2 regions of the Latilactobacillus sp. VITA-14 genome follow, and region 2 is predicted to be linked to the other one. Evidence: a T-box and tRNA genes for the amino acid it is inferred to sense, from the RefSeq annotation. Region 2 holds a T-box; the other holds one or more tRNA genes.
The links. The T-box of region 2 lies ahead of tyrS (tyrosine--tRNA ligase). A T-box ahead of a tRNA ligase gene usually reads a tRNA of that ligase, here a tRNA-Tyr.
Positions count from the first base shown of each region.

Region 1 (3,419 bases), on a different contig from region 2:
GATAAACCCTTAAGTGAAAATCCACTGGAAGTCGCCGAATTATACAAACTCGCGGCTAGCAAAGAACGGCTCTTAACGGTCGGCTTCAACCGCCGTTTTGCCCCATTTTTGCAAAAATTAAATCACTTACCCGATAAACAACTGATTAACATCACTAAAACACGCGTGGCAACGAGCCAACCAACGCCCTTTGCCATTTATGACCTGATGATTCATACCATTGATACGGCGCTTTTCTTGGCTGATTCACTAGGTACTAATTACAAAATCCGTCCATACTGTCAGCAGGATGCAAACGGCAATTTACAACTCGCACAATTAACCATTGAAACACCGCGCCAATTAATCAGCGCGACTTTAAATATGCAAAGTGGTACCAATCAAGAAATTGCAAGTCTCCAGACACCACACGGGTTATTCACTGTCGATAATCTAACGCGCTACACAACACAAGCGGCAGAAGACAGTCGCATTCAAACTGCAGCTGACTGGACGCCTACGCTTGAAACGCGGGGCTTTGCGCCAATGATTGATGCGTTTATTACTGCCCTTGAAACTAACGGCGCAAATCCTGTCCCACTAGAAAGTAGCTTACTCACCCACCAACTCTGTCATGAGATGGTCCACTTTACAAAATAATATAAAAAAGCGTAACCCAATACAGTATTTGTATCAGGTTACGCTTTTTACATGCTTGAGCGCACTCTATTTTTGGCTTTCTAAATCCTTGGCAATTGTTGCGTCGATGCCTTTAACCACTGCTGTCATTAAGCCGGCTTCTTCCATTGCTAACAAGCCAGCAACGGTTGTGCCACCTGGTGATGAAACTTGATCCACTAAGTCCCAAGGTGAATCATCACTCATAAGCACGTTTTGGGCACTCCCTAAAACGGCTTGGGCTGCAATTTCAGTTGCGGCTTTCTTTGTTAAACCGTGTTTAACGCCGGCCCGCGCCATTGAATCAATGAATAGGTAAACAAATGCTGGTGAACTACCGGCAAGCGCACTGAAAGTTGTGAAATCTTTTTCGCCGATTTCAACCACACCACCGAGTTGTGCAAGGACATCCTTCACCCGACCCAATTGCTCTGCATTGACTTGTTCGTTCCCAACAACAGCTGTAATCCCTGCACGGTTGGCCACGTTGACATTTGGCATGATGCGTAGAATTGGTAAATCTGCAGCAGATTGTTCTGCTAGTTTATCAAGTGATAAACCTGCTGCCATTGAAACCATCAATGGTTGATGTGCTTTAAAGGCTGCATTTGTTTCTGCTAAAACCTGTGGCACAATATATGGTTTTACCGCTAAAAAAACGATATCGGCTTGTTCAACCACTGAATTGTTATCCGCAACAGCTGTAATCCGTTGTTCAGCTACAAAATCCGCATAGTTCGCCGGATGTCCGCCGTGCACTAAAATATCCGCTGTTGCGATTTGATCAGCTTTCACTAACCCTTTAATCATTGCTTGTGCCATGTTACCGACACCAATAAATCCAATTTTCATTCTGCCACCCCTTTTTTTATTTATCCAAGGATACCGAACGAGCGGAGGAAGTCAATCCAGGACACAAAAAAAGACATCTTAGCAAGATGTCTTTAAAGTATTGGGCTAGCTGGATTCGAACCAGCGCATGACAGGATCAAAACCTGTTGCCTTACCGCTTGGCCATAGCCCAATCAAGTGGAGGAGAGTGGATTCGAACCACCGAACCCGAAGGAGCGGATTTACAGTCCGCCGCGTTTAGCCACTTCGCTACTCCTCCATACGTTTCATCTCATCGATTCAACTATATTAGTTTACAAAATTCTGACAGAAAAATCAACCCCAAAATGCAAAAAAAATCTTGATTATTGCATAAATAATCAAGATTTTTTCTAATATTTAGTTAACGCCTTCCATTAACTTATGAATTGGTTTAACGAAGAAGATTAAGACGATCCCGAAGATCGCACTCACAATCCCAATCCCTAAGAAATAGCTAATTTCTGTTTGTGGTGAATATAAACGCACAAGCTGTGAATTAATTGCTTGGCCCGCAGCATCTGCTAAGAACCACATACTCATCATTTGTGATTGGAATGCCTTTGGCGCTAATTTTGTTGTAATTGACAACCCAATTGGTGAAATTAACATTTCAGCAATTTCAACGATGAACCATGAACCGATTAACCAGAATGGGCTAACTCGGCCACCGGTACCGTGTAATAATCCCGGAAGTGCCATAAACATGTATGATAAACCAGCGAAAATTAAACCAACAGCAAATTTACCAGGTGCAGATGGTTGTTTCTTCCAAGCACTCCATAACCATACAAAGAATGGCGTTAGAAGCATAATAAATAGTGGATTCAATGATTGGAAATTTGATGCAGCTAAGCTATGCCCACCAATGTTTAGAATTGTCCGATCTTCTGCAAATAAAGCTAGGACAACGGAGCCAGATTCTTCAATTCCCCAGAAGATAGCAGCTGCAATAAAGAGTGGAATATAAGCTATAACGCGTGAACGTTCCTTCTTAGTCACTTTCTTGCTGCCCAACATCCGTGAGAAGTACACAATTGGTAATGCAATCGCAATGATTGAAATCATCAAGACGATGTTATCAATGTTTAAGTTGCCTGTAAATTGCATGCCTAATACTACGGCAACGACGACCACGACACCAATCACAATTTTACGAATAACGCTTGATAATTCTTCTGGCGCAATTGGATCATTAGGTTTTGAATTTTCTTTACTGAATTGAGAACGACCGCGGTAGTATTGGATTAAACCAAAGAACATCCCGACAGCGGCTAATGAGAAGCCTAAGTGAAAATCAATTTTTAGACCGACAGCCCCAACAAGAATTGGAGCGACAAATGAGCCCAAGTTAATCCCGAAGACGAACATATTGAAACCAGCATCACGGCGACGATCATTTTCACTATACAAACTACCAACCATTTCAGAAACGTTAGGTTTTAATAACCCAGTCCCTGCAACAATCAAAGCAATTGAAATAAATAAAGCTGTCGCACCCATCGGCATTGCTAAGGCAATATGGCCTAACATAATCAAGACACCACCGATGAAGACGGTTTTGAAGCTCCCCCAGATCCGATCACTTAACCAACCACCAACAACGCTGGCTAGGTAAACCATCGAACCATAAATTGCCATCACAGACATCGCAGTCGTCTTGTCAAAGCCAAGACCACCCTTATCTAAAGCAAAATACATATAGAATAATAGAATTGCACGCATCCCGTAGTAGCTAAACCGTTCCCACATTTCAGTGAAGAACAGTGTTGATAGCCCATGCGGTTGCCCAAAGAATGTTTTTTCTTGTTTCTCTTCCATTGTAATACCCCACTTTAAAACTTTATTATTACGGAAACTAAGAATTTGATAGTTATTAAATTGAATCGACT
Region 1 covers NZ_JBJKTM010000009.1:67,874-71,292, forward strand. Annotated here, with positions in the region: gene ACF1X7_RS05480 (Gfo/Idh/MocA family protein) at 1-639, shown strand, start outside; gene proC (pyrroline-5-carboxylate reductase) at 706-1,509, opposite strand; tRNA gene ACF1X7_RS05490 (tRNA-Gln) at 1,610-1,681, opposite strand; tRNA gene ACF1X7_RS05495 (tRNA-Tyr) at 1,688-1,768, opposite strand; gene ACF1X7_RS05500 (peptide MFS transporter) at 1,888-3,354, opposite strand.
Region 1: it encodes a tRNA-Tyr, which carries the amino acid that the T-box ahead of tyrS (tyrosine--tRNA ligase) is inferred to sense. The anticodon was not compared.

Region 2 (3,419 bases):
ATAAGAAAGCCGCTTGCGCGGCTTTCTCTTTTTACTAAACAATTACTTAGAATTATTTACGATCTTCGTAAATTGCTTCTAATTTTTCTTGCATAGCTTGTTTGATCTTAGGAGCAAAGTAATCAAAGTTTTCTTCTTTGTTCATGTATGGTGTCATAACAGCGGCACGAAGAACAGTTATTTTACCAGCTTCTTCCCAGCCTTCTTCAGTAACGCCTAAGTTATTAACAAACTTGAATGGACTGTTACCATAATCAGGAATAGCGAAGTCAGTATGTGATGTTAGGTATTCGTTACCATAGATGCTACCAGTTACATATGAAGCTTGGTTGTAGAATTCATGGTTTAATTCGTTCATTTTTACAAGGTTGTTCATAACAAAAAATCCTCCTAAATTGTAGATATAGTATAACCCCAATCAATAGAATACGCTCATTGTCCATAAAAGCAAACCTATGAAAGCGATTCTGATTTTTTAGAGTACGAAAAATAGCCGTCAAACAACGTTTGACGGCTACCTTTGCAGTTGTATTTTGGGGTTATACTATATGATCTACATTCACGAAGAACCCAGTAACATTCAGTATAGATACAAAAGCCTTCATTTAATTTTTGGAACGTCTCTAGTCAGTAACACGTGCTAAGAAGTAATTCTTCTTCCCACGGCGAATAATCACAAACTTGCCATCAAAGCTAGTCATCGGGTCAATCATCGCATCAGTTTCTTGGATACGGTCACCGTTAATTGTAATGGCACCATTTTGAACATCTTCACGTGCTTGACGTTTTGAAGATTCAATACCTGTATCCACTAAGAAGTCAACAATGTTTTTAGCTTCTTTACTAATTTCAACTGATGGTGCTTTACCAAAAGCTTGTTCTGCTTCAACAACATCTAAAGCTTTGATATTACCTTTAAAAAGTAATTCAGTAATATGTTCCGCTTCATCTAATGCTTCTTGACCGTGAACAAAACGTGTCACTTCTTGTGCTAAACGTTTTTGTGCTTCACGTTTTTCAGGTTCTGTTGCAACTTTTTGTGCCAATTCTTCAATTTCGTCTTCTTCTAAGAATGTGAAGAATTTAAGGTATTTAATAACATCACGATCATCTTGATTTACCCAGAATTGGTAGAATTCGTATGGTGAAGTCTTTTCAGCGTCAAGCCAGATTGCACCACCTGCTGTCTTACCAAACTTAGTTCCGTCAGCTTTCAACATTAATGGAATTGTTAAACCGTATACGGGTTCGTCGCTACCTTCAAGTTTATGAATCATATCAATCCCTGAAGTAATATTGCCCCATTGATCAGCCCCACCAATTTGCAGTTGGATGTTATGTTCATCATGTAAGTGTTTGAAATCAATTGATTGTAGAATTTGGTATGTGAATTCAGTAAATGAAATCCCCACTTCCAAACGACTAGCAACAATATCTTTAGCTAACATTGTATTGATGTTGAAATTCTTACCGTAATCTCTTAAAAAGTCCAACAATGAGATTTTTGATAACCAATCGTAGTTATTAACAAAAGTAACATTGGCATCTTTACCAAATAATTTCCGCATTTGGTTTGATAAAGCTTCAACATTTTTTTGAACCTTTTCCATTGTTTGTAACTGGCGTTCTGAATTACGACCACTTGGATCACCAATTGATCCTGTCCCACCACCGATTAAGATGTATGGGTGATGTCCAGCTAATTGGAATCGTTTCATCATCATGAATGGAATCAAATGACCGATGTGTAAACTATCACCAGTTGGATCAGCCCCACAGTATAAAGAAATCTTGTTGTTTTCTACTAATTCACGTAAGCCTTCAGCATCTGTTTGTTGGTTAATCGCATCACGCCATGTTAATTCATCAATAATATTTTTTCTCATCAAAATTTCCTCCTAAATTAAAAAAGTCCCAGTAATCTTTAATAAAATAAAGATTACTGGGACGAAATGTCATTTTTTCGCGGTACCACCCGTGTTATATTTTGAAAGTGCACTTTCAAAATATCACTCTAGATTTTAACGTAAATTCAACGTACGATTTGATAAAACAAAAAGTGTAATTCGACTTAGAAACATATGTCAGGTCTCACCGAATCCCGACTCTCTGTAATAGTGGTTACTAATTCTACTGCGCTTTTCAATCGCTTTATTAACTTATGTGCTTATCATAGTTCACATGATAAATGAAGTCAACACTTTTATGCTATTTTTTTATAAACATGAACGATTTTATTCTAATTTAAATTTAATTAAATTAGAATAGTCGTATTTAATTCCTCTAAATTAAAGTTTTACAACATTCGCAGCTTGTGGTCCACGTGTGCCTTCAACGATGTCGAATTCGACCGCTTGGCCTTCTTCTAATGACTTGAAGCCTTCGTCTTGGATTGCACTGAAATGTACAAAGATATCGTCTTGACCTTCTGCTGAGATAAAGCCGAAACCTTTTTCATTGTTAAACCATTTTACTGTTCCTTTTTCCATGATGTTACTCCTTTTAAATACACAATTATTATCTAGCCACCAGAATCGGTCATCTAAACAAGTCAATTATACGCGATTTTGTAACCGCATGCAAGCGTAAAATAAATTAATTGAGTTTATATCGGGTCCGCCGTTGATATTGTTCGCCAGGATGCAAAACAATATTACCAAACTCGGTATGATGGATGGCATCTGGCATCATTTGGGCTTCAATCGCCACTGCTTGGTGGGGTTGAATTGCCTGATTTGTTAAGTTCGGTTCGTCCCCGAAGCCATTGGCGGTATAAATAACGATTGCATTCCCTTCTGTATCAATTGTGATCGAGCGGCCACTTTCGGGATCGCGTAAAATCGCATCCGCTTTACCCGACGTTTGATTCAATAGGAATGGATGATCAAAACCACCGACCAATTTAGTTTGCGTATTTTCACTATCAAAAGCGACTTGCAAAGCTCGCGGTTGACGTAAATCAAAGACAGAGCCCGCAACTGGGACTAATTCCCCGGTTGGTAAGCCGTCTGGTTGAATGGCACCAAAACGGTCACTATCGATTTGCAATGTGTGTTGGCCAACAAATTGATCAAAGTCCCCCGTCAAATTCAGATAGACATGGCATGTTGGGTTAAACAACGTGGTTTTATCAGTCGTTGCTTGATAGTCAATTAGCCATTCATTGGCCTCATTTAGCGTATACGTCGTGGTCACCGCTAAATTACCGGGGAATCCATTTTCACCATCTGGACTCGTTAACATGAAAACGACACTAATCGCATCATCTTTTTCAACCACTGATGATTGCCAGATTTGCGATTCAAAACTATTGGGGCCACCATGATTCGTGTTGGCGCCATTATTAATCGGTGCTTGATAATCATGACCATCGAGTGTAAAAGCACCTTGACCGATGCGGCCAGCTACGCGTCCCACTG
Region 2 covers NZ_JBJKTM010000026.1:9,578-12,996, forward strand. Annotated here, with positions in the region: partial or broken gene ACF1X7_RS09065 (tyrosine decarboxylase) at 53-373, opposite strand; gene tyrS (tyrosine--tRNA ligase) at 624-1,886, opposite strand; T-box leader at 1,941-2,155, opposite strand; gene ACF1X7_RS09075 (cold-shock protein) at 2,289-2,489, opposite strand; gene ACF1X7_RS09080 (aldose epimerase family protein) at 2,596-3,419, opposite strand, start outside.